Regions from separate parts of the Nocardioides sp. CPCC 205120 genome, predicted to be linked through region 1. Evidence: riboswitches for the same ligand, from Rfam matches in the RefSeq annotation. Region 1 holds a riboswitch; the other holds the start of a gene.
What was found. Region 1 has a riboswitch for cobalamin ahead of ACOACO_RS08825 (nitrite reductase). Riboswitches for the same ligand answer to the same signal wherever they lie in the genome.
Positions count from the first base shown of each region.

Region 2: it holds a riboswitch for cobalamin, as region 1 does, so the genes downstream of both, ACOACO_RS08225 (FecCD family ABC transporter permease) here and ACOACO_RS08825 (nitrite reductase) in region 1, are expected to answer to the same signal.

Region 1 covers NZ_JBMCYY010000001.1:1,881,243-1,895,535, reverse strand. Annotated here, with positions in the region: gene cobF (precorrin-6A synthase (deacetylating)) at 25-798, opposite strand; gene cobN (cobaltochelatase subunit CobN) at 795-4,457, opposite strand; gene ACOACO_RS08835 (ATP-dependent 6-phosphofructokinase) at 4,648-5,979, shown strand; gene bluB (5,6-dimethylbenzimidazole synthase) at 6,017-6,658, shown strand; cobalamin riboswitch at 6,690-6,821, shown strand; partial or broken gene ACOACO_RS08825 (nitrite reductase) at 6,900-7,103, shown strand; gene ACOACO_RS08820 (precorrin-8X methylmutase) at 7,779-8,465, shown strand; gene ACOACO_RS08815 (precorrin-2 C(20)-methyltransferase) at 8,462-10,075, shown strand; gene ACOACO_RS08810 (response regulator) at 10,145-10,765, opposite strand; gene ACOACO_RS08805 (sensor histidine kinase) at 10,762-11,880, opposite strand; gene ACOACO_RS08800 (ABC transporter permease) at 11,907-12,668, opposite strand; gene ACOACO_RS08795 (ABC transporter ATP-binding protein) at 12,665-13,663, opposite strand; gene ACOACO_RS08790 (organic hydroperoxide resistance protein) at 13,817-14,248, opposite strand.
Region 2 covers NZ_JBMCYY010000001.1:1,756,624-1,770,916, reverse strand. Annotated here, with positions in the region: gene ACOACO_RS08255 (dienelactone hydrolase family protein) at 1-575, opposite strand, end outside; gene ACOACO_RS08250 (TIGR01777 family oxidoreductase) at 660-1,679, shown strand; gene ACOACO_RS08245 (nuclear transport factor 2 family protein) at 1,663-2,025, opposite strand; gene ACOACO_RS08240 (MarR family winged helix-turn-helix transcriptional regulator) at 2,144-2,671, shown strand; gene ACOACO_RS08235 (ABC transporter substrate-binding protein) at 2,709-3,782, opposite strand; gene ACOACO_RS08230 (ABC transporter ATP-binding protein) at 3,779-4,648, opposite strand; gene ACOACO_RS08225 (FecCD family ABC transporter permease) at 4,645-5,709, opposite strand; cobalamin riboswitch at 5,837-6,019, opposite strand; gene ACOACO_RS08220 (lytic murein transglycosylase) at 6,052-6,888, opposite strand; gene ACOACO_RS08215 (anchored repeat-type ABC transporter permease subunit) at 6,885-7,796, opposite strand; gene ACOACO_RS08210 (anchored repeat-type ABC transporter ATP-binding subunit) at 7,793-8,551, opposite strand; gene ACOACO_RS08205 (choice-of-anchor M domain-containing protein) at 8,548-9,636, opposite strand; gene ACOACO_RS08200 (anchored repeat ABC transporter, substrate-binding protein) at 9,738-11,345, opposite strand; gene ACOACO_RS08195 (TIGR03773 family transporter-associated surface protein) at 11,315-13,822, opposite strand; gene ACOACO_RS08190 (choice-of-anchor M domain-containing protein) at 13,935-14,293, opposite strand, start outside.

The sequences.
Region 1 (14,293 bases):
GTGGTGACGGTCGGGCGCCGCGCGTCAGGCCGGGGCGGGGCGGCGCAGCAGGTAGCAGTCCATGACCCAGCCCGCCTCCGCCTTGGCGGCGTCGCGGGCGGCGAGCACGTCGCCCAGCACGTCGCCGACGCGACCGGCGACGAGGCGCTCGCCCGCGGCGGCGAGGTTGGCGCCCCACCAGATCGTCCAGTCCTCCAGACCGGCCAGGTCGAGGCCGGCGTTGAGCATGACGAGGACGTTGTCGGCCCCGGCGTCCACGGCCTCGCGCAGGCGCCGCCCGGTGGTGACGGTGATGGGCTGGCCGACCTCGTGGAGCACGATCCGGTGCGCCGCCGCGAGCAGCTGCAGGCTCGAGATGCCCGGCACCACCCGCACCTGCGCGGCCACGCGACCGCCCGCGAGCACGGCGTCGACGATGCGCAGCGTGGAGTCGTAGAACGCGGGGTCGCCCCACACGAGGAAGGCCGCGTCACCGGGCCGCTCGAGCAGCACCTGCTCGTACGCCGCGGCGCGGGCGGCGTGCCAGTCCGCCACGGCCCCGCGGTACGCCGCCGCGTCACCCGCCACGCGCGCCGAGCGGTCGCGCTCGGGGTCGGGCACCTCGACCAGCGCCAGCCCGGGGGCGACGGCGGCGAGGAGGTCGCGCCGTACCGCGACGAGGGGGTCGTCCCCGCCGTCGCCGCGTGCCTTGCGGGGCGCCACGGCGTACGCCGCCCCCCGCAGCGCCGCGACCGCCTGGCCCGTGAGGTGCGCCGGGTCGCCGCACCCCAGGCCGACGACGTGGAGCGTGCGGGTCACCGGTCCTCGATCTCGCCCTCGACCTCGAGGTAGACGCGCTGCATCTGCGCCACGACGTCGGGGTCGGGCTCGGCCCACATGCCGCGCTCGGCCGCCTCGGAGAGCCGCTCGACCATGCCGCGCAGCGCCCACGGGTTCGACTGGCGCAGGAACGCCTGGACGTCGGCGTCGAGCACGTAGGCGCGGGCGAGCGCGTCGTACATGTGGTCGCCCACCACACCGGCGGTGGCGTCGAAGCCGAAGAGGTAGTCGACCGTGGCCGCGAGCTCGAACGCGCCCTTGTAGCCGTGGCGCTGCATCGCCGAGATCCAGCGCGGGTTGACCACGCGGGCCCGGAAGACGCGGGCGGTCTCCTCGCCCAGCGTGCGGGTGCGCACGGCGTCGGGCGAGGTCGAGTCGCCGACGTACGCGCGGGGCGCGGTGCCGGTGAGCGCGCGGACGGTCGCGACCATGCCGCCGTGGTACTCGAAGTAGTCGGCCGAGTCCGCGATGTCGTGCTCGCGGGTGTCGATGTTCTTCGCCGCCACCGCGATGCGCTTGTAGTTGGCCTGCATGTCCTCGGTCGCCGGGACGCCCGCCAGGTCGCGGCCGTAGGCGAAGCCGCCCCAGGCCGTGTAGACCTCCGCCAGGTCGGCGTCGGTGCGCCAGCTGCCCGACTCCACCGCCTGCAGGACGCCCGCGCCGTACGCGCCGGGGGCGGAGCCGAAGATGCGGGTCGTGGCGCGGCGCTCGTCGCCGTGCGCCTCCAGGTCGGCCCGGGCGTGGGCCCGCACGAAGTTGAGCTCGTCGGGCTCGTCGAGATCGGCCACGAGGCGGATCGCGTCGTCGAGCATGTCCACCACGTGGGGGAACGCGTCGCGGAAGAAGCCCGAGATGCGCAGCGTCACGTCGATGCGCGGGCGGCCGAGCTCGTCGAGCGGCACCGGCACGAGGCCGTTCACGCGCCGCGACGCCTCGTCCCAGGTGGGGCGCACGCCGACGAGGGCCAGCACCTCGGCGACGTCGTCGCCCGACGTGCGCATCGCCGAGGTGCCCCAGGCCGAGAGACCGACGGAACGGGGCCAGTCACCGGTGTCCTCGCGGTGGCGGGCGAGCAGCGACTCGGCCATCGCGACGCCCGTGTCGTAGGCCAGGCGGGACGGCACGGCGCGCGGGTCGACCGTGTAGAAGTTGCGGCCGGTCGGCAGCACGTTGACGAGCCCGCGCAGCGGCGAGCCCGAGGGACCGGCCGGCACGAAGCCGCCGTCGAGGGCGTGCAGCACGGCGGTCACCTCGTCGGTCGTGCGGGCCAGGCGCGGCACGACCTGGGTGGCGGCGAACGCGAGCACCTCACCGACCGCCGGGTCGGCGTCGCCCTCGAGCCGGTCCACGACGCCGGGGACCGCGGAGGGCTCCCAGGAGGCCGCCTCCATCGCCTCGACGAGGGCGCGGGCGCGGCGCTCCACGGCGTCGACCTCGGCCGTGCTCGGCTCCTTGCCCGCGCCGGTCGGCAGGCCCAGGGCGCTGCGCAGGCCCGGGACCGCGCCCGCCTGGCCGCCCCAGACCTGGGTGGCGCGCAGGATGGCGAGCACGAGGTTGACCCGCGCCTCGCCCTCCGGGGCGCCGCCGAGCACGTGCAGGCCGTCGCGGATCTGCGCGTCCTTGACCTCGCAGAGCCAGCCGTCGACGTGGAGCAGGAAGTCGTCGAAGTCGTCGTCCTCGGGACGGGTCTCCAGCCCGAGGTCGCGGTGCATCTGGGCCGACTGCATGAGGGTCCAGATCTCGCCGCGGATCGCCGGCAGCTTGGCCGGGTCCATCGCCGCGATGTTGCCGTACTCGTCGAGCAGCTGCTCGAGGCGGGCGATGTCGCCGTACGTCTCCGCGCGGGCCATCGGCGGCACCAGGTGGTCGACGATCGTGGCGTGGGCGCGGCGCTTGGCCTGCGCCCCCTCCCCCGGGTCGTTGACGAGGAACGGGTAGACGAGCGGCAGGTTGCCGAGGACGGCGTCGGTCGCGCAGTCCGCCGACAGCGCCGCGTTCTTGCCGGGCAGCCACTCCATCGAGCCGTGCTTGCCCAGGTGCACCACCGCGTGGGCGCCGAAGCCGCCCGCCTCCGGCGACGCCTCGATCCAGCGGTAGGCCGCCAGGTAGTGGTGGCTCGGCGCCATGTCGGGGTCGTGGTAGATCGCGACCGGGTTCTCCCCGAAGCCGCGCGGCGGCTGGATCATCACGACGACGTTGCCGGCCCGCAGGGTGGCCAGCACGATCGCGCCGTCGCCCCCGTCCGAGGACTCCGCGACGAACAGCGTGCCGGGCGCCTCGCCCCACGCCTCGACCATCTCGGCCTTCAACGCCGGCGACACCTCGGCGGTCCACGCGGCGTACTGCTCCGGGGTGATGCGCACGTGGGCGTCGGTGAGGTCGGCGTTCGTCAGCCACTCCTCGTCCTGCCCGCCCGCGGCGATGAGGGCGTGGATGAGCGCGTCGCCGGCGGCGGTCTCGTCCTCCAGGTCGAGCAGGCGGGTGACCTCGCCGTCGGCCGGGCCGAGGTCGTAGCCCTCGTCGCGCAGCGCCCGCAGCAGGCGGATCGCGGAGACCGGGGTGTCGAGGCCGACCGCGTTGCCGATGCGGGCATGCTTCGTCGGGTACGCCGACAGCATGAGCACGAGGCGCTTGCGAGCCGCAGGTGTGCGGCCCAGCGCGGCGTGCGCGGCGGCGATGCCGGCGACGCGGGCGCAGCGCTCGGGGTCGGCGACGTAGCGCGGCAGCCCGTCCTCGTCGACCTCCTTGAACGAGAACGGCGCCGTGATGATGCGCCCGTCGAACTCGGGGATGGCGATCTGTGTCGCGGAGTCGAGCGGCGAGACGCCGTCGTCGGAGGCCTCCCACTCCTCGCGGCTGCTGGTGAGCGCGAGCGCCTGCAGGACGGGCACGTCGAGGGCGGCGATCCGCTCGACGTCCCACGTCTCGTCGGCCCCGCCCGCGGCCACGTCGGCGGGCGTCGAGCCACCGGCGGCCAGCACGGTGACCACGAGCGCGTCGAGGGAGCCCAGCGCGTCGTACAGGTCGTCGGGGGCCGAGCGCAGCGAGGAGGAGTAGACCGGCAGGCCCACGGCGGTGCCCGTGGCGTCGACGGCGTCGGCCAGCGCGTGGGCGAACGCGGTGTTCCCCGAGGCGTGGTGCGCGCGGTAGTAGAGGATGCCGATCCGCGCCCGGTCGCCCGCCTCGGCGAGGGCGGCGGCCTCCTGCGGGCGCTCCGCCCAGCCCCACGCCGGCAGCGAGGCCGGGGGCTCGAAGCCCTCGCCGGTCAGCAGGACCGTGTCGGAGAGGAAGGCGTGCAGCTGGCGGAGGTTCTCCGGCCCGCCCTCGGCGAGGTAGCGGTGCGCCTCCGCGGCCACGCCCACCGGCACCGTCGAGAGCTCCATGAGCTCCGCGCTCGGGGTCTGCTCGCCGCCGAGCACCACGGTGGGGACGCCGGTGCCGACGATGCGGCGGAACCCGGAGCAGAGGTCCTGCGGCGAGCCGAGGATGCGGGCCACGACGAGGTCGGCCTCCGCGAGCGCGTCGGCCATCTCCTGGTGCGCCGAGCGGGAGGGGTTCGCGACCGTGAACTCGACGCCGCTGGCGCGGGCGGAGAGCAGGTCGGTGTCGGACGTCGAGACGAGCGCGATGCGGGTCACGGGGTTCCTCCTCGGGGTTTTCGCCCCGTCGGGTCAGGACCGCCGGCGGTCAGTGTCTGGCTGGCCCGCGCCGCCGTTCGGCGTCGTGGGGGTCACAGTGGCGGAACCGCCCCGGAGTCGCGCCGGGTTCCTGGGTCCGTCGGCGGAAGGTCGTCGGCAGCCTAGGGCACGGGCCACTAGGGTTCGGCACGTGGTGACCCTCGCGGACCTCCAGGTCAGGACCCTCGGCGAGCCGACGGTCGAGTCCCCCCTCGCCTCCTACGTCGAGGGCCGGACCACGAACCAGTACTACGTCGCCGAGGGCGACCGGATCCTCATGGACGACACCCTCGCGCTCATCGACGCCCGCCGCGTCCCGCGCGAGGAGCTGCCGACCTTCGAGGCCGGCGGCCCCCGCGCCCGCATCTTCTTCGAGCCGTCGCGCACCCGCGCCGCCGTCATCACCTGCGGCGGGCTGTGCCCCGGCCTCAACAACGTGATCCGCGCGCTCGTGCGCTCGCTGGACGACCACTACGGCGTCACCGACGTCGTCGGGTTCCGCAACGGGTACGCCGGTCTCGACCCCGCGAGCGGGCTGGAGCCGGTGGCGCTCACCCGCGACTACGTCGCCGACATCCACGAGCGCGGCGGCACTGTGCTGGGCTCCTCGCGCGGCGCCCGCGATCCCGGCGTCATGGTCGACACCCTCGCGGCGCACGACATCGACATCCTCTTCGTCGTCGGCGGCGACGGCTCGATGCGCGGCGCCCACGCCCTGCACGAGGAGTGCGCGCGCCGCGGCCTGCCGATCGCGATCGTCGGCGTGCCCAAGACGATCGACAACGACATCCCGCACATCGGGCAGAGCTTCGGCTTCCAGACCGCCTTCGCCCGGGCCGCGCAGTCGATCACCGCGGCGAAGGTCGAGGCGCAGGCCGCGGTCAACGGCGTCAGCATCGTGCAGACGATGGGCCGCCACGCCGGCTTCATCGCCTGCTACTCGGCGCTGGCCGCCCAGACCGCGAACTTCGTGCTCATCCCCGAGGTGCCCTTCACCCTCGAGGGGGACAACGGCCTGCTCGCCCACGTGCGCCACCGCGTCGCCGACCGCGGGTACGCCGTGATCGTGGTCGCCGAGGGCGTCGGTCCGCACCTGCTGCCCGGTGGCGAGGCGGCGGCGGACGCGACCGACGCGTCGGGCAACCAGGTGCTGGGCGACCCGGGCCGCTACCTGCGCGAGCGCATCCGCGACGACTTCGCCGAGCACGGCGAGGAGGCGACGCTGCGCTACTTCAACCCCGGCTACTTCATCCGGTCGGTGCCCGCCGACCCGGCCGACGCCGTCTACTGCGCGCGCCTCGCGCAGAGCGCCGTGCACGCCGCGATGTCGGGCCGCACCGACGTGGTGGTCGGGCGGCGCAAGCACCGCTTCGTCAACGTGCCGATCCCGGCCGTGACGAAGCGGGCCCACAGCGTCTCCCCCGACGGCGACCTGTGGCTCAGCGTGCTCGAGTCGACGGCCCAGCCGCGCCAGATGCTCTGAGGTGCTCCCCGGCGCCGACGGCGTACCCTCCCCGCCCGTGACCCCCCACGCCTTCAGCGACCCCGAGCGCGCCGCCGTCTACCGCGTGATCGGCGAGCGCCGCGACGTGCGCCGGTTCGTGCCGGGCGCGACCGTGCCCGACGACGTGCTGGCGCGGCTGCTCGCGGCCGCCCACGCCGGGCCGAGCGTCGGGCTCATGCAGCCGTGGCGGTTCGTGCGGATCACGCGACCGGAGCTGCGCGAGGGCATCCACGCCCTCGTCGAGACCGAGCGGCACGCGACCGCCGCCGCGCTCGACGAGCGCGCCGCCGAGTTCCTGCGCCTCAAGGTCGAGGGCGTCCGCGAGTGCGCCGAGCTGCTGGTCGTCGCCCTGCGCGAGGGCCGGGAGCAGCACGTCTTCGGCCGGCGCACCATGCCGCGGATGGACCTGGCGTCGGTGGCCTGCGCGATCCAGAACCTGTGGCTCGCCGCACGGGCCGAGGGGCTCGGCATGGGGTGGGTGTCGCTGTTCGACCCCGCGGCCCTCGCGGAGCTGCTCGGCATGCCCGACGGCGCCGAGCCCGTGGCGGTGCTCTGCCTGGGCCCGACGCCCCGCTTCGACGAGCGGCCGACGCTCGAGCTCGACGGCTGGACGACCGCCCGGCCGCTCGCGGACTTCGTCACCTCCGACGGTTGGTAGTCTCGCCGCGCCAGTCGACCCCGCGAGGGGCAGGGAACCCGGTGCGACTCCGGGGCTGACGCGCAGCGGTGTGGGTGACGGGCGGGACCTCCTCGTGAGGAGCCACTGGGGGCGATCCCCCTGGGAAGGCGTCCCGGCCGGCGGACCCCGAGCCCGAAGACCTGCTGGCACCCGGTGGCGCCCGCCACCGGTGTCGAGGACGGGCTCCGCGTGACGAGCCCCGGCACGGACGAGGTTCCCCATGGTCGTCACCCGCACGCGCACCGACCTGTGCCCCGGCGTCGCCCGCCCCTGGCCCGCCGACGACGGCGGCCTCGTGCGGCTGCGGCTCGTCGGCGGCGCTACCGACGCGGGCACGCTGCGGGCCGTCGGCCGGGTCGCCGCCGCCCACGGCGACGGCGACGTGCACCTGACCCGACGGGCCAACCTCCAGCTGCGGGGCCTCGCGCTCGCCGACGGGCAGCTCCTCCCCGCGGCCGACGCCGCCATCGAGGCCACCGGCCTGCTCCCCTCGCGCAGCCACGAGCTCGTGCGCAACGTGCTCGTCTCCCCGCTCACGGGCGTCGAGGGCGGGCGGGCCGACCTGCGCCCCGTCGCCCGGGCGCTCGACGAGGCCCTGCGCGCCGACCCGGCCCTGGCCGGGCTGTCGGCCCGCTTCCTGTTCGTGCTCGACGACGGCCGCGGCGACGTGCTCGGCCGCCCCACCGACGTCGGTCTCGTCGCGCTCGACGCGACCACCGCCCAGGTGCGCTGGGGCGCCGCAGGCTGGGGACCGGTCGTGCCGCTCGAGGGCGCCGTGCCCGCCCTGCTGGGCGTCGCCCACGAGTTCCTCGTCGCCCGCGGCGAGGGCCCGGAGGCCCCGTGGCACGTCGACGAGCTCGAGGCGCCCCTCCCCCTGCCCGCGGGCGAGCCGGACCCGCGGGTGCCCGCGGCGGCCGAGCCCCCGCCGTACGGGCCGGTGGGCGGGAGCCACGACCACGTCGCGGTGCCCGACGGGGTGCTCACCCCCGCCGTGGCGGCCCGGCTGCTCGACGGCCTGCCGGACGACGCGCCCGTCGTCGTCACCCCGTGGCGCTCCCTGCTGCTGCCCGTCGTCGTCGCGCCCGCGGCCGCCGCGGAGCTGCGGCGCCCGACCCGGCGCTACGCCTACGAGGGCTCGGGGGCGGCGATCTACGTCGACTCCTTCGCCACGATCCGCCGCGAGGTGCGGGCCGCCGGGGGCTTCGACCACCTGCCCCGCGGCACCGACGGGGAGCCCGACCCGGACGTCGAGCGCGTCGTCGTGCGCATGGTGCACGGCACCGGGCAGACCGACCTCGCCCCCTCCGTCGTCGTGCACCCCGAGCTCGTGCGCGCGGCGCGGTCGGCGCTCGCCGCGGGCGCACCGATCATCACCGACGCCCACATGGTGGCCACCGGCGTGACCCGGGCCCGCCTCCCCGCCGCCAACGAGGTGCTGTGCGCGCTGCGCGACCCCCGCGTCGGCGGGCTCGCGGCGGCCTGGGGCACCACCCGGTCCGCGGCCGCGCTGTCGCTGCTGGCCGACCGGCTGCCCGGCTCGGTGGTCGCGATCGGCAACGCCCCCACCGCGCTGTTCCACCTGCTCGAGCTGCTCGCCGACGGGTGCCCGCCGCCCGCCGCGGTCGTCGGCTGCCCGGTCGGCTTCATCGGCGCCGCTGAGTCGAAGGAGGCGCTCGCCGCCTGGGCCGGCGCGCACGACCTGCCGTTCCTCACCGTCCACGGGCGCCGCGGCGGCTCAGCCATGACCGCCTCGGCCCTCAACGCGATCGCCCAGGAGGCGGAGTGAGCACCCCCGGCACCACCACCGGCACCACCACCGGCAGCCCGCTCGACGTACCCCCGGGCCGCTTCCACGGCGTCGGCGTCGGGCCCGGCGACCCCGAGCTGGTGACGCTGAAGGCGGCGCGGCTCATCGCGGCCGCCGACGTCGTCGCGTTCCACGCCGGGCGGGGCAAGCAGTCCAACGCGCGCCGCATCGCCGCCGACCTCATCCCGGCCGGCGCGATCGAGGAGGAGCTCGTCTACCCCGTCACCACGGGAGCGACCGACCACCCGGGCGGGTACGCCGGCGCGATGGCCGACTTCTACCTCGAGTCCGCCGCGCGGCTGGCCGCCCACCTCGAGGCGGGCCGCGACGTCGTGCTGCTCGCCGAGGGCGACCCGATGTTCTACGGGTCGTACATGTACATGCACGACGCCCTGTCCGAGCGCTTCTCGACCGAGGTCGTGCCCGGCGTGCCGGCCTTCGCCGCGGCCACCGCGACCGTCGCCGCGCCGCTCGTGCGCCAGACCGACGTGCTGACGATCCTGCCCGGCACGCTGCCCGAGACCGAGCTCGCCCGGCGCCTCGCCGACACCGACGGCGCGATCATCATGAAGCTCGGCCGACGCTTCCCCGCGGTACGGCGCGCGCTCGCCGCCGCGGGCCGGCTCGAGCACGCCGTCTACGTCGAGCGGGCCTCCATGGCCTCCGAGCGGCACCTGCGCGTCGTCGACGTCGACCCCGACACGGTGCCGTACTTCTCACTCATCGTCGTCGCGGGCGACTCGCTGCACAGCGTGGGGCGGCGGACCGGGACCGCCGGGGCCGCTGCTCCGAGCACGGGCGCGCTCCCGGGGGCGGTCGGCGCCGACGGCGCCGCGTCGTCGGCGCCCGCCGAGCTGGCCGTCGTCGGGCTCGGCCCCGGGCCGGACCGCTGGCTGACGCCCGAGGCCTCCGCGGTGCTCGCGGAGGTGGACCACGTGGTCGGGTACGCGCCGTACGTGCGGCGGGTGCCGCACCGCGAGGGCCTGACGCGCCACGCCAGCGGCAACGCCGTCGAGGTCGACCGGGCCCGGCTGGCACTCGACCTCGCGCTGCGCGGCGAGCGGGTCGCGGTGGTCTCCGGCGGCGACGCCGGGGTGTTCGGCATGGCGACCGCCGTGCACGAGGCGCAGGTGGCGGCGGCCGCGGAGGACCCGGCGTACGCCTCCGTGCCCGTCCACGTCGTGCCGGGCGTCTCCGCCGTGCAGGCCGTGGCCGCCCGGGCGGGCGCGCCCATCGGGGGCGACTTCGCGGTGATGAGCCTGTCGGACCGCCTCAAGCCGTGGGCCGTGGTCGAGCAGCGCCTGCGCGCCGCGGCGCAGGCCGACCTCGTGCTGGCGCTCTACAACCCGCGCTCGGCCAGTCGCCCCGACCAGCTCGGCGACGCGTTGAAGGCGCTCCGCGAGGTGCGCGACGACGCGACCGTCGTGGTCGTGGGGCGCGACGTCGGGCGGGCGGAGGAGGAGCTGCGCGTCACGACGCTCGGCGAGCTCGACCCCGAGACCGTCGACATGAAGTGCCTGCTGATCATCGGCGCGACCCGGACCCGCGTGGACCACGGCCGCGTCTGGACCCCCCGCAGCGTGGACTGAGCCCGCTCCCCGGTTCGTGGTGGGAGCGCCGCGGAAAGCCTGGCGCTGCTACCACGAACGCGGAGCCGGTCAGATCCAGCCGCGGTCGCGGGCCACGCGCGCCGCCTCGACCCGCGTCGCCGTACCGGTCTTGCCGATCGCGGAGGACAGGTAGTTGCGCACCGTGCCCGGCGACAGGTGCACCCGCTCGGCGATGCGGGCGACCGGCACGCCGTCGAGCGCGACCCGCAGCACCTCGACCTCCCGTTCCGTCAGCGGGTTGGAGCCCCCCGCGAGCGACTCGCCCGCCAGCAGCGGGTCCACGACCCGGAGCCCGGCGTGGACCCTGCGCACCGCCTCGGCCAGCTCGGAGGCGGGCGTGTCCTTGACGACGAACCCGGACGCCCCGGCCTCGAGGGCCCGGCGCAGGTAGCCGGGACGCCCGAAGGTGGTCACCACCAGCGACCGCACCCCGGGGGCGCGACCGCGCAGGGCGGCGGCCGCCGCGATCCCGTCGGGGACGGCGGCGTCACCCGGCATCTCGATGTCGAGCAGGCAGACGTCGACGCCCGCGGCCACCGCGGCCTCGACCACGTCGTCGGCCCGCCCCACCTCGGCGACGACCTCGAGGTCGGGCTCCAGCGACAGCAGGGCGGCGAGCGCGCCCCGCACCAGGGCCTGGTCGTCGGCCAGCAGCAGTCGGATGGTCATGCCCACACCACCTCCACCCGCGTCCCGCCGCCGGGCGCCTCGTCGATGCCCAGGGTGCCGCCGGCCGCGCGGACGCGCTCGGCGATCCCGCGCAGGCCGTTGCCCGGCGGGTGCGGACCGCCGCGGCCGTCGTCGGTCACGACGAGGCCGTCCTCCGCCAGCGTGACCGTGCAGCGCCGTGCGCCGCTGTGGCGCACGACGTTCGTGATCGCCTCCCGCAGCGCCCAGGCGACGACGATCCGGCGACGCGGGTCCACCACCGACGGGTCCTCGGGCACCTCGGCCTCGATCCCGGCCGCGGCGAGGGCGGCGCGGGCAGCCGCGAGCTCGTCGCCCAGCCGGGCGATCCGCAGACCCGCGACCGTCGCCCGCACCTCGCTGAGCGCCTCGCGGCTCAACGAGCGGATCTCCGCGAGCTCCGTGCGGGCGCGGGCCGGGTCGAGGTCGACCAGGCGCTCGGCGAGCTCGGCCTTCGCCACGACCACGGTGAGGCTGTGCCCCAGCACGTCGTGCACGTCGCGGGCCACCCGCTCCCGCTCGGCGACGAGCGCCAGCTCCTCGGCCACCCCCTGCGACGCCTCCCGGTGCTCCTCCAGGACGCGCACGGCGGTCAGCGTCACCACGGTCGCCAGCAGGATCGGCACGAAGAACAGGCCGCCGTCGAACCGGGGTACGACGGCGGTCAGCGCCGCCGTCGCCCCCGTCAGGAGGACGGCCGTCCCCAGCGCCAGCCGCAGCGGCACCAGGAGCAGGGCGTAGGCCGACGTGTAGATGCTCAGGCCCATGGCCGTCGTGCCCTGCAGCGCCACCCCGGCGGCACTGAGGCCGACCAGCGCGCCCAGGCCGGCGACGGGCCACCACGCCGGCAGGCGGCGCGCCGCCGCCGGGCGGTCCGACAGCAGGAAGCCGTGGAGGTAGACGGCGACGAAGACGACCAGCACCGCCGCGCCGACCAGCCGCTCCAGGGGCGGACGCGGGGTGTGCACCAGGTCCAGCACCGGGAAGACCATGAAGACCAGCCAGACCGCCGGCATCAGCCAGGCCCAGCGGGCCCACGGCTCCGCGGCCGGGGCGTCGACCGGGCCCCGAGGGTCGACCGCGCCGGTCCCGGTCACCGGTGTCCCGGTCACTGGCGTCCCGGTCACTGGCGGCCCCGCCCGCGGCGTACCAGCAGCGTCGCGACGACGCCCAGCACCAGCGCCCACGCGCCGAGGTTGACCAGCGGCACCCACAGCGCCTCGGTGCCCAGGTCGCGACCGTCGTTCGAGATGAGTCGGCCCTCCGTGACGGGGTAGCGCGCGAGCGACACGTACCCGTAGAGCGGGGTGAACTTCGCGATCTCCAGCATCACACCGCTCAGGGGCACGAACAGGTTGCCGAGGAACGCGAGGATCACGACCATACCGCTGGCCGCGGACACCGCCGCGTCCGTGCGGAACGCGAGGGCGGCGCACAGCCCGAACAGGGCGAAGACGGTCGATCCGGCGGCCACCGCGAGCAGGCTCAGGGCCCACGCGCCGACGGGACCCTCGGCGCCGCCGAGCCACCCGACCAGGGCGATGAGCGCGACGGGGAGCGTGCCCACGAGCACGGCGAGCGTGGCCTTGACCGCCACGAAGGAGCCGTCCGGGAGCGGGGTCAGGGCGAGCTGCCGGCCCCACCCCTGCATCCGCTCGACCGCCGCCATCCCGCCCACGCCGACGGTGGCGGTGACCGCGCCGTACGCGGCCATGGAGACCAGCATGTAGAGCGCGACGTTGCCGTTGCCCACCGACGCCTGCGCGTAGTCCTGGGCGGAGCCGAAGACGACGAAGAGGAACGTCGGGAGCACCGCGACGAAGAACAGGTTCGCGCGGTCGCGGGCGAAGCGGCGCAGCTCGAGCCCGAGGTACGTGGTGTTCACCGGACCCCCTCCTCACCGGTCGGCGCCGCCGCGGACGTGCCTGACGTGAGGGCGACGAAGGCCTCGTCGAGCGAGCCCGTCGCGATCTCCAGGTCGTGGCCGCCGAGGTCGACGAGCAGGGTCCGGGCCACGGCGTCCGCATCGGTCGCCAGCACGCTCACCCGGTCGCCCTGCAGCCGGACGTCGGCCGCGCCCGGGTGCGCGTGCAGCGCACGCAGCGCCGCGTCGCGCCCGGTCTCCGGCAGGGCCGCCCGCACCGTGCGCCCGACGGCGCGCGAGCGGATGTCGGCCGTCGAGCCGTCCGCGATCACCCGGCCGTCGGCCACCACGACGATGCGGTCGGCGAAGGCGTCGGCCTCCTCGAGGTAGTGGGTGGCGAAGACGACGGTGCGCCCCTGCGCGGCCTCGTCGTGCATCGTGCGCCAGAAGTCGCGTCGCGCGGTGACGTCCATCCCCGCCGTCGGCTCGTCCAGCACGAGCAGCTCGGGGTCGGGCAGCAGGGCCAGCGCGAACTTCAGGCGCTGCTGCTCCCCGCCGGAGCACTTCGCGACGAGCCGGTCCGCCAGCTCCACGAGGCCGGTCCGTTCCAGCACGTCGTCCACCCCCGCCGTGGACGGGTACGTCGAGGCGACGAGCCGCTCGGTCTCGCGCACCGTCAGGTCGCGCAGCAGTCCCCCGGTCTGCAGCACGGCCGCCAGCCGCCCCTCGCGGACGGCCTGCCGCGGGTGGCGCCCGAGGACGCGCACGGTGCCGGTCGTCGGCTCGGCCAGCCCGAGGACCATGTCGAGGGTCGTCGTCTTGCCGGCGCCGTTGGGGCCGAGGAAGGCGACGATCTCGCCCGGCGTGATCGTGAGGTCGATGCCGCGGACGGCCCGGACCTCCCCCGCCGGGGTGCGGAAGGTCTTGGTGACGCCGTCGAGCGCGACGGCGGCCGGGGGTGCGCCCGGTGAGGGCTCGTCGGCCCGCACGCGGCGGGCGGTGCTGGTCGTGGTCATGCCTCCACCCTCGCCGCGACCGCGGGTACGGCGCCGTACCCGCCTGTCACGTGCTGGGCATGACATCCGTCATCGCAGCCGGGCGGGAACGACGGAGCCCGCCGTACCGACCCCTCACGGGCCGGTACGGCGGGCTCCGCCGCGCCGGGAGGCTCAGGCCACGTCGATCTCGGTGACGACGTCGACGTTGCCCTGGGTGGCGTGGGTGTAGGGGCAGATCTGGTGGCCGGTCTCGACCGCCTTCTCCGCGTCGGCCTGCGAGACGCCGCCGCCGAACTCGACGAACAGCTTGACCGCGAGGCCGAAGCCCTTGTCCTCGCGCGGGCCGATGCCGACCTCGGCGGTGACCGAGACGTCCTCGAGCTTCACGCCGTGCTCCTTCGCGCCGGCCTTCAGCGCGCCGAGGAAGCAGGCGGCGTAGCCCGTGGCGAAGAGCTGCTCGGGGTTGGTGCCGCCGCCGGCGCCACCCATCTCCTTGGGGACGACGAGCTCGACGTCGATCTGGCCGTCGGAGGTGCTGGCGTGGCCGTTGCGGCCGTCGCCGGTCGCGGTGGCGGAGGCGGTGTACGCGATGGAGGTGGGCATCGTTTCTCCTTCTCGAACCTCCGGCGTGGTGACCGGAAGCCATGT
Region 2 (14,293 bases), 120 kb from region 1:
TCGGCCTGCGCCAGGAAGGCCAGCACGCGGTCGGTGAGCAGGGCCGCGGCCTCCTCGTCGTACGACGGCAGCGTCGGGTCGGCGAACAGGTGCGCGTCCCCGGGGTAGAGGAAGAGCTCGCCGCCCTCGACCTGCGCGGTGAGCGCCCGGGCGACGTCGAGGTCGCCCTCGCCCGCGAAGTACGGGTCGTCGCTCATGCCGTGCACCTGCACCGGCACGTCGTCGGGCCAGCGGTCGCCGAACTCGCTGGGCGGCACGCACGCCTCCAGCAGCAGCGCGCCACGGGCGCTCGGACGACCCTGCGCGAGCATCTGGGCGGGCAGCACCCCGAGGGAGAACCCGGCGTACACCAGCTCCTGCGGCAGGTCACCGACCGCCGCCGCCCCGCGTTGCAGCATCGCGGGGAAGCCGATGTCGGCGACGTGGTTGACCCCGTCGACCACCGAGTCGAACGTGCGCCCGTCGAAGAGGTCGGGCGTGTGCACCTCGTGTCCGCCCCCGCGCAGGCGCTCGGCGAACCCGAGGACGCCGTCCGTCAGGCCCTGGGCGTGGTGGAACAGGACGACGGTGGCCATGGCTGCCTCCTCGACTCGGGTACGGCGGCCACCCTAGGCCCGCGCCCTATTTGAACGCGTTCAGTTCTGCGTTACGGTCACCCCATGAAGATCGTGATCCCCGGTGGGACCGGGCAGGTCGGAGGCATCCTGCGGCGCGCGCTGGCGGCGGAGGGCCACGACGTCGTCGTGCTGAGCCGCCGTCCCGAGGCGCTCGAGCCGGGCGTGCGGCACGCCGTGTGGGACGGGCGCACGGTCGGCCCGTGGGCCGCGGAGGTCGACGGGGCGGACGCCGTGGTCAACCTCGCCGGCCGTTCCGTCAACTGCCGCTACACCGACCGCAACCTGCGCCAGATGATGGACTCGCGCGTGGAGTCGACCCGCGCCGTCGGGCAGGCGATCGCGCAGGCCGGGCGCCCGCCCCGCGTGTGGCTGCAGATGAGCACCGCGACGATCTACGCCGACACCCGCGGCCCCGCCCACGACGAGGCGCACGGCGTGATCGGCGGCGAGGAGCCCCACGTGCCCCTGTACTGGGAGTACAGCGTGCGCATCGCACGGAGCTGGGAGGCGGCGCAGGCGGAGGCCGCGACGCCGGCCACGCGTCGGGTGGCACTGCGCACCGCCCTCGTGATGAGCCCGGACCGCGGCGGCATCCTCGACTACCTGCTGTGGATGGCGCGGCTCGGCGTCGGCGGGCCGGTGGCCGGCGGGGGCCAGTACGTGTCGTGGATCCACGCCGACGACCTCGTCCGCGCCGTGCTGCTGCTCCTCGAGCGCGACGACATCGAGGGACCGGTCAACGTCGCTGCGCCCGAGCCGCTCCCCCAAAGCGACCTCATGCGGGCCCTGCGCCGCGAGTGGGGGCACCGCCCCGGGCTGCCGGCGACGCGGTGGATGGCGACCCTCGGGGCGTTCGCGCTGCGCAGCGACACCGAGCTGCTCCTCAAGAGCCGGCGGGTGGTGCCCGGGCGCCTGCTGGAGGCCGGGTTCACCTTCGAGCACCCGACGTGGCCCGGCGCCGCGGCCGACCTCGTGCGGCAGGTGCGCTCGCGACGACACGACGAGCCGCCCCGGCCGGGGGCCGCACCACGCCGGGCGCGGCCGCTCAGGGAGCGATCGTGAGCGCGGCGATCCTCCCGTCCTGCAGCGTGAAGCGGTAGCCCAGGTCGACCGTCCCGCCGGGGAAGTCGCCCTCGAGGTGGGCCAGCACGCGCCACTCGTCGTCGCCGAGCCGCTCCTGCCCGACGTACGTCGTCGTGAACCGGTACTCGCTCGACGAGCGGGCGAGCCAGGTCCGGATCTCGTCGAGCCCCGTGTAGGTCGAGCCGTCGTCGACGACGACGGCCGACGGGCCGAACGTAGCGGCGGCCCGCTCGACGTCACGGGTCTCGCCGTCGTACCCGCTCAGGTACGCGTGGACGGCCTCCGGCAGGAGCTCCGGGCGGTAGGGGTCGTGGGTGGTGTCCATGGGTTCCTCCTCCGCGGGTCGACGCCCTCGCGCCACCCGATTTACTGTCCTTACGGACACAATAACCGGCGAGGTGGGTGGTCCATTCCCTCCTGCGGCTGCGCCTAGAGTCGTCTCCATGGCGGACGAACCGAGCACGGCGCGGGACCCTCGCGCCCGCCGTCCGGAGGACTTCCCCTACCGCTCGCGCCTGCTGGCCGGCCTCAGCGCGCTCATCCTGCTGTGGGAGTCCCCCACCCTGCAGAGCGAGATCCTGACCCGCAGCGGCGAGGCGATCGACCAGCCGTCGCACCAGGCGCTGCGCCACCTGCTCGCGTGGGGCCCGATGCGGCCCTCCGCCCTCGCCGAGGCGCTCGGGACCGGCGCCTCCAACGTCAGCAAGATCGTCGGGCGGCTCGAGCGGGCGGCGCTCGTGGAGCGGGCCACCGACCCCTCGGACACCCGGGCGACCCTCGTCAGCCTGACCGACGCGGGCACCGAGGCGGCACGCCACGTCTACGCGCTGGGCGACGACATGATCCGCGAGGTGCTCGCCTCGTGGTCGGAGGAGGACGTCGCCACCCTCACCGCCCTGACCGAGCGGTTCGTCGACGACGCGATCGAGGCCGCCGAGCACATGCGCCGCCGCGGGCTGCAGCGGCCCTAGCCCGGCCGCTCCCCCGCCGCGACCGCCGGGACCCCGGTCAGTCGACCCAGTCGTTCCCGGGCAGCTCGTCGAGCGCCGTGATGTCGAGCGTCGGCTCGATGCCCGACTCCGGGGCGAACCCGAAGTGCTCGACCGCGCGTCGTACCCACTCGGCGGCGTCGATGTTGAGCGGGCCCGAGACCCACAGCGCGTAGGGCAGGTTCACGAACCGCTCCTCGCGCACCGCGGCGAGGTCGCGCGAGGCCGGGTTGGAGCGGAGCACCTCGACCTTGTCCTCGAACGACTGCCCCGGGTAGTCGACGAAGAAGATGACGTCGGGGTCGGCGGCGGCCAGCGTCTCCCAGCCGACCTCGGTCCACGTGTCGTCGACGTCGGCCGTGGCGCTCGTGACGCCCGCGGCGTCGAAGATCGCCTGGGGCCCGCCGTACGAGCCCGAGGTGAAGATCGCGTCGGTGCCGGAGTCGAAGAGGAACGCCGTCGGGGCCTCCTCGGGCTGCGGCGCCTGCTCCAGCGCGGTACGGCGGGCCTCGATGTCGGCGACGACCCGCTCGGCGGTCGCGGCGTGGCCGGTGAGCTCGCCGATGTTGCGCAGGTCGGTCGTCAGCGCCGTCCAGGCGTCCATCGTGCCGCGGCCGCCGTCGCCCTGCTGGCAGGTCTCGCTCAGCAGGTACGTCGCGATGCCGTGCTCCTCGACCATCTCGGGCACGAGGTTGCGGGCCTCGCTGAACCCGTAGCCCCACCCGGCGAACATCAGCTGCGGGTCGACGGCCAGCACGTTCTCGAGCGTCGGGAACTGGTCGCCCACGACCCGGAGGTCGTCGACGCGGTCGTCGGGGTAGGCGAGCTCGAGCACGTCCTGGTCGCGCTCGACGCCGGTGACGGCGACGAGCTCGTCGCGCGCACCCGCGGCGAGGGCGATCGAGATGATCCCGCCGTCGTAGGCGTAGAGCTCGGTGACGGGCTCGGCGACGGTGAGGTCCTCCCCGCAGTTCTCCACGGTGATCCCGCCCCCCGCCGCCGGGGCGGCGCCGTCGGAGCCGCACCCGCCGAGCAGCGAGGCACCGAGGGCGAGGGAGACGACGCCGACGCGGCGGGCGGGGCTGCTGCTCACGGGTGGTCCTTCCGGGGGTGGATCAGGAGGTGGGACTGGTCGAGGTGGGGGTGGGCGACCTGCGTCGACCCGACCCCGAAGTGGGCCGCCACGTTCGGCGCGCTCAGCACGTCCTCGGGACGGCCGACGGCGACGAGCCCGGCGGGCCCGGAGCCGCGCTGCTCGGGTTCGGCCCAGCCGACGACGGCCAGGAGGTCGAAGAAGCGCAGCGCCAGGTCGAGGTCGTGGACGGTGGCGACGAGGGTCTCGGCGCGCTCGGCGAGCACCTCCAGCAGGCGCAGCTGCCAGGCGACGTCGAGGTGGTTGGTGGGCTCGTCGAGGAGCATCACCGGGCACTGCTGGGCCAGGCCGCGGGCCAGCACCGCACGACGCCGCTCGCCGCCGGAGAGCTGGTCGCAGGGGTCGTCGACCCGGTCCGCGAGCCCCACGGCGGCCAGGGAGGCGAGCACCACCTCGCGCTCCGCCGTACCCCCGCGGGACCACGGGCGGGCGCGCGGGACGCGGCCGAGCGCCACCATCTCGCCGACGAGCAGCTCGGCCGCGACCACCTCCTCCTGGGGCACGTAGGCCAGGCGGCGGGCGCGCTCCCGGATGGGGACGTCGTGGCTGTCCTCGAGCCGTCCGGCGGCGTCCGCGATCAGCACGTCCCCGGCGCCGGGGTGGAGCACCCCGGCCAGCACCCGCAGGAGGGTCGTCTTGCCGGCGCCGTTCACGCCGACGATGCCGAGCCGGCGTCCCCGCGGCACGTCGAGGTGCACGTCGCGCAGCACCTCCCGACCGCCGAGGCGGGCGGTGACGCCCCGCAGGCGCAGGGCCAGGTCGGGCCCGCCGCCGGCCCCGCCGTCGGGGCCGTGGTCCGGGCTCACCGGCCGCCCCCGAACTCGTAGCGGCCCCGGCCCATCAGCAGCAGGAAGAGCGGCGCGCCGACGACGCCGGTCACGACCCCCAGCGGGATCTCCTGCGGCCGCACCGCGAGGCGGGCCACCACGTCGACCCACAGGAGGAACAGGCCGCCGCCGAGCGCCGCCACGGGCAGCACCACCCGGTGCTGCGCCCCGACGACCAGCCGCGCCGCGTGGGGCACGATCAGGCCGACGAAGCCGATGCCCCCGCTGACGGCGACGAGCACGCCGACGAGCACCGCGAGGCCGACGAAGAGGGCCGTGCGGAGACCGGTGACGCTCACGCCCAGCGCCGAGGCGGTCTCGGGTCCCGCGGCCAGCGCATCCATCCACCGGTGGATCGCGACCATCGCCACGGCGGCCACGACGACGACGAGGGCGGGGATCCAGAGCTTCTCCCAGGTGGCGCCACCGACGCTCCCGAGCATCCAGAACATCACCGAGTTGGCGGCGCGCGGGTCGTCGCTGAGGAAGACGAGGAACGAGGCGATGGCCGACAGCCCGGAGGACAGCACGACCCCGGAGAGCACGAGGCGCAGCGGCGTCAGCCCGCCCTGTGCGGTCGCCACGAGCCAGACGAGCAGCGCCGCCACGAGGGCGCCCAGCAGGGCTCCGACAGAGATCGCGTAGATGCCGAGCGCGCCGAGCACGCCCATCGTGATGACCGCGGTGGCGCCGACCGACGCGCCCGAGCTGATCCCGAGCAGGTAGGGGTCGGCCAACGGGTTGCGCACCAGCGTCTGCATGCCCGCGCCGGCGACCGCCAGGCCCGCGCCCACGACGAACGCCAGGAGCGCCCGCGGCAGCCGGAGCTCCCACACGATGACGTCCCAGCGGCCCGGCTCGCGCCCGGTCAGGCGGTCGGTCACCGCGGACACGACCTCCCCCACGGGGATCGCCTCGGAGCCGAACGCCAGGGAGACGACGACGCTGGCGAGCGCGGCCGCAGCCAGGACGAGGGTGAGCGGCCAGAACGGCAGCCGGCGGCGGGGACGCGCGGTCCGGGTCCGCTTCCCGTGGCTCACGGGGTGCGGCCGCGGGCGGGCTCGGGGGCAGGGCCGGGGGCGCCCCTGCGGGCGGGGCGAGCAGGACGAGGTGACGGGTCCACCGCGGGAGGCCTCTCGGGTCCGGGGCCCTGTGCGCGAGGGCCCGCTGTCGAACACGTGAGCCGACAGGTCTTCGGACTCGGGATCGTCCGACGACACCGCCTTCCCAGGGCTCCCGCCCCAGTGGCACCTGGTGTCGCCGTCTCCCTCACCGCTGCGCGCCAGTCCCGGATTCCCACCGGTGTTCCCTGGCATCCCTCAGGATGCGATCGACTCGGTCCGGAACGTAGCACGGCGTCGCGGGGCGCGGGGCCCGCGGTCTCAGCGCCCGGCGGCGGCCCCGATGCGCTCGGCCTCGTCGGCGACCTGGTTCACGTAGGCGACGTCGGCGTTGTAGGCCGTCACCGCCGAGATCCACGCCGTCGGCTCGGTCAGCACCCCACCCGTGGCGCACAGGTACGTCGCGGCGGAGAGCGCGGCGTCGTCGATGCTGTCGGGGTCGGGCGTCCCGTCGCCGTCACCGTCCGCCGCGTGCTCGCGCCACGTGGCGGGGACGAACTGCATCGGCCCCACCGCCCGGTCCCAGGTGGTGTCCCCGTCGAGCTCGCCGCCGTCGGTGTCCGCGACCGCGGCCACGCCGTCGCCGTCGAGGGGCACGCCGAGGATCCGGGGCAGGGCCCGCCCGTCGGCACCCACGACCGCTCCCCCGATGCGCCCGTGGTCGGACTCCACGGCCCCGATCGCGGCCAGCGTGTTCCACCCCAGGCCGCACCCGGGCGCGCTCGAGGCGACGGCGAGGGAGGCGCCGGCGTACGCCGCGAGCGCCCGCTCCGGCACGCCCGTCGTCGCCGCGGTGCTCGCGACCCACGCCGCGTCGACGAGGTCGGTCACGGGACCGGCGGCCCCGTCGGTCCCGTCGACCGTGCCCGCGGCGTCGCCGTCCGGCTCGGCCGGTGCCGCGGGGAAGGTCCGGGGCGCGGTCGGGTCCACGGCGGGGGCCGACGTGGGCGGCGACGCAGGGCTGCGACCGTCGTCGCTGCGCGCGTCGACCACCCCCGCGGCGACGGCCCCGAGCCCCAGCACGGCGAGGGCGCAGGAGGTGGCGAGCAGCGCCGTACGCCCGCGGTCGGGGCGCTTCCCCGAGCCGACCCGGCTCATCGGAGGTCCCCCGCCGCGCCGACCGGAACGGGTACGACGGGAGCCGACGCCCGCGCCTGCCCGCGGGCGGTGCGCGCCGTGCGGAGCGCACCGCCGAGGGTCCACACCAGCAGGAACACGGCGGTCAGGACGAGCACCACGGTGCCGCCGGTCGGGAGGTCGAACGACCACGACAGGTAGAGGCCGACGACGGCGCAGGCGGCGCCGTTCGCGGGGGCCAGCAGCATCATCGCGCCGAGCCGGTCGGTGAGCAGGCGGGCCGTGGCCGCCGGGGTGATGAGGAGCGCGAGCACGAGGATGTTGCCGATCGTCTGGACGGAGATGACCACCGCGAGGGTGACGAGGACGTAGAGGAGCAGGTCGAACCAGAAGACCCGGAGCCCCAGCGCGCGGGCCGACTCGCGGTCGAGCGAGATGGTCACGAGCTCCTTGCCGAGCACGGTGACCAGCACCAGCACGGCGAGTCCGGTGAGACCGACGACCCACAGGTCGCGCGTCGGGATGCCCGCGATCGAGCCGAAGAGGAACTGCTGCAGGCTGCCGGCGTACCCCTGGGCCTGGGAGATGACCACGATGCCGAGCGCGAAGGCGGCGACGAAGAAGACGCCGATGACGGAGTCCTCCTTGAGCCGGCGGTTCTGCGCGAACACGGCGACGAGCACCGCCGTGAGGACGCCGGCGATCGTGCCGCCGAGCACCAGGTTGCCGCCCACGACGAACGCCACGGCCAGGCCGGGGAAGACCGCGTGGGCGACCGCGTCGCCGATGAAGGCCATGCCGCGCAGGACGACGTGGCAGCCGACGACCCCGCACACGACCGAGCTCATGACGAGCACCGCGAGGGCCTTGGGCAGGAACGACAGGTCGGGGTTGAGCAGGTCGGTGAGGAACTCGGCGGGCGACATCACGCCGCCTCGAGCACGCGCACGAGCACGCGGAGCAGCGCGGAGTCGGGACCGACGCCGAACGTGTCCATCCACGCCTGCGGGCTCGCCGCCAGCTCGGCCGGGGTGCCGGTGGCGACCACCCGGCGCTGCAGCAGGGCGATGCGGTCGCAGGTGTCGAGGGCGCCCAGCAGGTCGTGGGTCGTCATCAGCACCGCCCGGCCCTCGCGGGCCAGACCGGTGAACAGCTCGGACAGCAGCTCCTGGGTGGGCAGGTCGAGCCCCGTGAAGGGCTCGTCGAGCAGCAGCACGGCGGGCCGCTGCACGAGGGCGCGGGCGACGAGCACCCGCTGGCGCTGGCCCCCGGACAGCTGGCCGACGGGCCGCTCGGCGAGCTCGCGCATGCGGACGCGGTCCAGCGCCTCGGCGACCGCCTCCCAGTGCCGGCGCCGCGGCTGCCGACCGAGGCCGACCTGCCGGGTCAGGCCCGTCATGACGACACCGGCGACCGAGGCCGGGAAGTCCCACGCGAACTCGTGGCGCTGCGGCACGTAGCCGATCGGGGCGCGGCCCGGACGCGCCGGGCGGCCGTCGACCTCCACCCGTCCGGCCGAGGGGCGCACGAGGCCGAGCGTCGTGCGCAGGAGCGTCGTCTTGCCCGCGCCGTTGGGGCCGATGAGGCCCACCAGCTCGCCGCGGGCGACGGCGAGGTCGACGCCGTCGAGGACGCGCCGCCCACCCAGCTCGACGGCGACGCCGTCCAGCACCAGCGCGCTCACGCGCGGACCTCCTCGTCCTCGCGCGGTCCGCCCCGCAGCACGCGGTCGCGCTCGCGACGTCCCCGCACCAGCGCGACGACGACCCCCGCCACGAGGGCGAGGCCCACGGCGGCGATCGCCACGACGAGCACCACGGTGAGCGTGTCCCGGCCCCCGTCCGCCGCGGCGTCCTCGCCGGACGCGGCCGGCGCCGTGCCGTCCGCCGGCTGCGCCACCACGTCGCCGCCCGCTCCGGCGCCGGCCGCGCCGCGGTCGCCACCCTCCCAGGTCGCGGCGAGCGCGTCCTGCGGCGACGTGGCGGTGCCGACCGCGAAGCGCACCACCTGGGTGTCGCTGACCGTCGTGCCGTCGACCAGGTCGGCCTCGGCCGTCAGCTGCAGGAGGTAGACGCCCGGCTCGGTGAAGACCCAGTTGGCGTGGGTGTGGGTGTTGACGTCGACCCAGACGGGCTGCGGCTCGCTGACGCGCGAGTCCCACAGCACCTGCGGCTCGCCGAACGACCCGGACTGCAGGTAGACGGTGGCGGTCCCGGGTCCCTGCACCCCGGTGAGCGACAGCGTGACGCCCCGGTCGATGCTCTCCATGACCCCGGGGTCCTGGGTGTTCCACCCGACCCAGACCACGTCGGGGTCCTGCGTCTGCGGCATCACCCAGACGTCCGCGCCGGGCTCGGCGCCGAGGAAGGCGTACGCCGGGTCCTCCGGCACGCTCAGCCGGCCCTCGTCGAGGATGTGCAGGACCGTCTCGTCGGGGTGGCGCCACACGCTCTGCCCGCCGGCCTCGCCGCGGGCCACGTCGTCGTGGACGAGGAACGTCCACTCGCCGTCGACGAGCTTCGGGCCCATGTCGACGTGGCCGGAGGTGAGCACCCGCTCCCCCCGCACGACCGGCTGGTCCGCCTCGACGGTCTGGTCGAGGCCTCCGGGGTCGTCGGTGGGCTCGGCGGCCCCCGCGGGCGGTGACGCACCCGGCCCGGCGACGAGCAGCAGCGGCACCAGGGCCGTGAGGGCGGCGAGCGCCGCGCGGGCCGGTCGGCCGCGGCGGGACGGACGGGGGTGGGGCCGGCGGGGCCCGGTGGCGGTCATGCGTGGTGCTCCTCTGCTGCCGCCGGTGGCGGTGCTGGCGGGGACGGTGGTGGACAGGACGGGCGGATCGGGACGGGGGTGGGCGGTGCGGTGGCGGCGCGTCACGGGCCCAGGCACTCGCGCAGGGAGTCGGCGTTGAACCGCACCAGCTCGACGTACGACGTCACGCGGTCGTCGAAGGTGTCGCCGTAGATGGCGCACACCCGCACCCCGGTCTCGGCCGCGAGCTCGGAGAGCGTGCTCGATCGGGCGGCGAGGTTGGGCTCGAGGAACACCGCGGGGATCTCGAGCGTGCGCAGGGTCTGGGTGAGCTTGCGCCGGTCGGCCAGGGACGGCTCGACCGCCGGGTTCGGCGTCACGAAGCCGGCGACCTCGATGCCGTACGCCGCGGCCAGGTAGCCGAAGGCGTCGTGCGTGGTGACGAGGTAGCGCCGCGCGGGCGGGATCGCGTCGATCGCGGCCTGGACGTAGGCGTCGACCTCCTCGAGCTCCGCGAGGTAGGCCTCGGTGTTCGCCCGGTACTCCCGCGCGCCGGCCGGGTCTGCCTCGATGAGCGTGTCGCGGATCAGCTGGGCGTAGGCCATCGTGTTGCCCACGTCCTGCCACAGGTGGGGGTCGATCTCCCCGTGCACGTGCTTGCCCAGCACGGCCTGGGCGAGCTGGTAGACCCGGGTCCCGGGGCGGCCGAGGAAGTCGTGCCCGGCACCTTCGGGCACCTCGTCGAGCGCGCGGGGCGGCACGTCGACGACGACGCGGGACGCGTCGTACGTGGTCTGGGTGTGCTCGCCGCCGCCCGAGGGGTCGTGGACGACGACGACGGCGCCCTCGTCGAGGTCGGCGGTGACGTCGGCGTGGCCCTCGGAGAGCACCACGGGATCCGTGATGCCCGCCTCGGCGGCCGCCTCGTGCGGGTTCACCCCGACCGCGAAGGTCACGGTCGCCTCACCGACGTCGACGGGCCGGCTGGTGCTGTCGACCTGTAGCCGGGCCCGGAAGGTGAGCGTGTAGGTGCCCGGCTCGTCGAAGGCCCACGACAGGTGGGTGTGGGCGTCGACGGGCAGCGTCATCGTGTCGTCGCCGTACCCGTCCGCGGCGTCGAAGCCGTCGGAGGAGTCGAGGTAGACGTCGGTGTCGCCGAAGGTGCCCGTGAGGTAGGCGTGCACGTCGCCCGGCCCGGTGGCGTCGACGGCCGAGACGAGCACCTGCGAGGCCCGGGTCGCGCCCTGCTCCGCGGCGTCGCCCCGGGCCCGCATGCCGAGCCAGACCGTGTCCAGGTCGACGTGCTCGACGAGCGGGATCAGCTCGGCGGCGTACTTCACCGACTCCTCCGCCAGCGACACGTTGGGCGCCCCGGCCGGCAGGTTGGCGTCGAGGGTGCGGATGACGTTGTGCTCCTCCAGCAGCGCGTAGTTGCTGAACGCGACGTCCGCGTAGACCACGTTCCGGGCGTCGCGCAGCGTCGGCTCGTAGGAGTGCGGGTCCCCGCCGGCCCGCACGATCGAGGCCACGTCGACCCGGTCGCCGCCGACCCGGCCCACGAGGTCGGCGAGCAGCGGGGTGGTCGTGACGACCTGGAGCCGCCCGCTGTCGGCGGACAGCAGCGGGGACGCGGTGCACGCGGTCCCGGTCGTCAGCGCCACCGCGAGGCCGGCGGCGGCGAGCCCGCGGCGTACCCCGCTCACGGCGTCGGCACCGGACGCCGCTGCCACCACAGCAGGGCGGTCCCGCCCGAGCCGAGCAGCAGCAGGCCGCCGAGCACGCCGAGCAGCAGGGGCACGGCGTCGCCCCCGTCGTCCTCGCCGCGGGCGTCGGCCACGCGCACCGCGTCCTCCTCGCCCTCCAGCGCCACGAGCCCGCCGTCCGCGGGCACCGCGGCCGCCTGCGCGGCCGCCCGGGCGACGAGCGCCTCGTCACCCCCGGCGGCCAGGGCCGGACCGCACGCGGTGCCGGCCCCCGCGCCGGCACCGGTACGGACGACCGCGGCCGCCGGGTCGACGTCACCCACCGCGACCGTCAGGGTCTCGGTGTCGCTGGACCGCGTGCCGTCCGCCAGCGTCGCGGTCTGGGTCATCCGGAGCCGGTAGACCCCCGGCGCGGAGAAGGCCCAGTTCGCGTGGGCGTGGACGCCCAGCGGGATCGAGTACGACGACCCCGGCCCGGCGAGCACGACCTCGTCGACGCCGCCGAACGCGCCGGTGAGGAACACGCTGACCCGCCCGGGGCCGTCGACGGCGTCCAGGCGCCAGTCGACGGCGCCGCGCACGTTCCCGGTGTTGAGGGACTCCGTGTTCCACCCGAGCCAGACGAGGTCGGGGTTCTGCGTCTGCGGCACCTGCCACACCCGGGAGCCGGCGGCGCCCACCGCGCCGAAGCCGGCGGGGAGGGTGACGGCCGCGGACGGCTTCACCCACAGCACGACGCCCTCGGGCTCGCGGTAGACCTTGCGGCCCGACGTGTCGTCGCCGACCGACGACTGCAGCCGGCCGTCGACCACGCGCGACGCGTAGTCCACGTGGCCGGCGGACAGCACCGTGACCTGCGGGACGCACGGCCGGGCGGGGGTCGTGCGGGCCGGCGGGGTCGACCCGGCGGCCGCACCGCCCCCGTCCCCCGGCGGGGGCGGCGTGGTGCCACCGGGCTCGGTGTCGACCGTCTCCCCGCAGCGGGCCGGGTCGAGGCCGGTGACGTCGGCGGTGCCGACGGCGACGGCGAGCACGAACTGGTCGGCCGAGGTCGCGCCCGAGGCGAGCCGGGTGGCGCGCTCCATCGACAGGCAGTAGGTGCCCTGGGCGGTGAACGCCCACGAACCGTGGGCGTGCGTGTTCTTCGGGATCGTCACGGTGTCCGCGGCGTCGAGGCCGTCGCGGGAGCTCATGAGGACGTCGACCCCACCCAGGACCGTCGAGGACGGCCGGTAGAGCGCGAGGTGCCCCGGGCCCGAGAGGTCGGTGAGCCGCCAGCTGACGCCGCCCTGCGTGGCCGCCGCAGGGATCTCCTCGGTCGACCAGCCGGGCCAGAGCAGCCCTGCCTGCTGGGTGTGCGAGACCTGCCACACCGGGCTGCCGGGCGCACCCAGGAACGCGTACGTCGGACCCGCCGGCACCTGGGCCCGCGTGCGGGGCAGGAGCTGCAGCACCGTCTCGTCGGGCCGGCGCCACACCGGACGGGTGGCGGACGTGGTGGTGTCCTTCACGAGGGTGTCGAGACGCCCGTCGGTCAGCACCGACGCGACGTCGACGTGGCCGTCGTTGAGCACCGTGGCCCCGGCGCGGTTGACCGTGCCGTTGGGGACGTCCCACGTCCCGCCGGGGGTCGGTCCGGGGGTGGGTCCCGGGTCCGGGGTGGGGTCGGGGGTGGGGTCCGGCGTGGGGTCGGGGTCGGGGTCGGGGCCCGGGTCGGGGTCGGGGCCCGGGTCGGGGTCGGGGCCCGGGTCGACCCCGCCGGCGCAGTCCGCGGGGTCCACGGAGCGCACGTCGGTCTCGCCGACGGCGACGGCGAGGTGGAACGCGTCGACGGTCCGACCTCCCGACGCCCGCTGCGCGGAGCGCTCGAAGGCGAGGCAGTAGGTGCCCTGGGCGGTGAACGCCCAGGAGCCGTGGGCGTGGGTGTTCGGCGCGACGGTGAGGGTGTCGGCCGCCGAGATCCCGTCGCGGCTCGAGAGGAGCACGCGCGTGGCGCCGAGGCTCCCGGGGTCGGAGGCGTGGAGGACGAAGTCGCCCGGGCCGTCGACGCCCTCCAGCGACCACCGCACGCCGCCCGGGATGGCCGCCGGGTCGATGGCCTCGGTGGACCAGCCCGGCCAGAGCAGGCCCTCCTGCTGGGTCTCGGCGACCTGCCACACGGGGTCGCCGGGGGCGCCGAGGAAGTCGAAGCCCTGCGCGGGGATGGTCGCGCGGGAGGCGGGCAGCAGCTGCAGCACGGTCGTGGCGGGGTCGCGGTACACGGGTGCGCCGGCCGTGCCGTCCTTGATCCGCGTGGTCAGCTCGCCGGCCTCCAGCAGGGACGCGACGTCGACGTGGCCGTCGTTCAGCACGACGGCGCCGGCGGCGTTGACGGTGCCGTTGGGAACGTCCCACGGGGCCGCGGCGGCGGCCGCGGACGACGGGGACGGGTGCAGCGCGGCGACGAGGGGCACCGCGAGGGCGAGCACGGCGAGGGGCACGAGGCGGGACGGGCGGTGACGCACGGGGACTTCTCTCCAGGGTGGGGACGAGGCGGACGGCCCGCCCGTCGTCCCCGGGACGGGTGTCCCGGGGACGACGGGTGGAGCGCCGAGGCTGGGCCGCTCGGTGGGTCGCTCAGGGGCGACCGGTCGGGGTGGCCCAGATCCAGAAGTGGCGCTGGGTCGTGCGGTAGGTGTCGTCGTGCGGCACGAAGACGACGCCCACCTGGTAGCTGCCCTTGACCTGCGGCAGGACGGGGGTGGCCACCTGGCGGCGGGTGCCGTCGTACGCGTAGGCCGTGGCCGTGACCTGCCCGGTGCCCGCACGGCGGGTCGTGACGAACACGGTGCCGGTGACGGCCTCGCCGTCGTGGCCCTCGAAGAACACCGAGATGGGCTTGGCCGTGCCGAGGCGGCCGTACTGCCACGGGCCCGCGGGCGAGATGCTCGACCCCGTGCCCACCGACCCGGGCTGCGGGAGCGCGGGGACGTCGG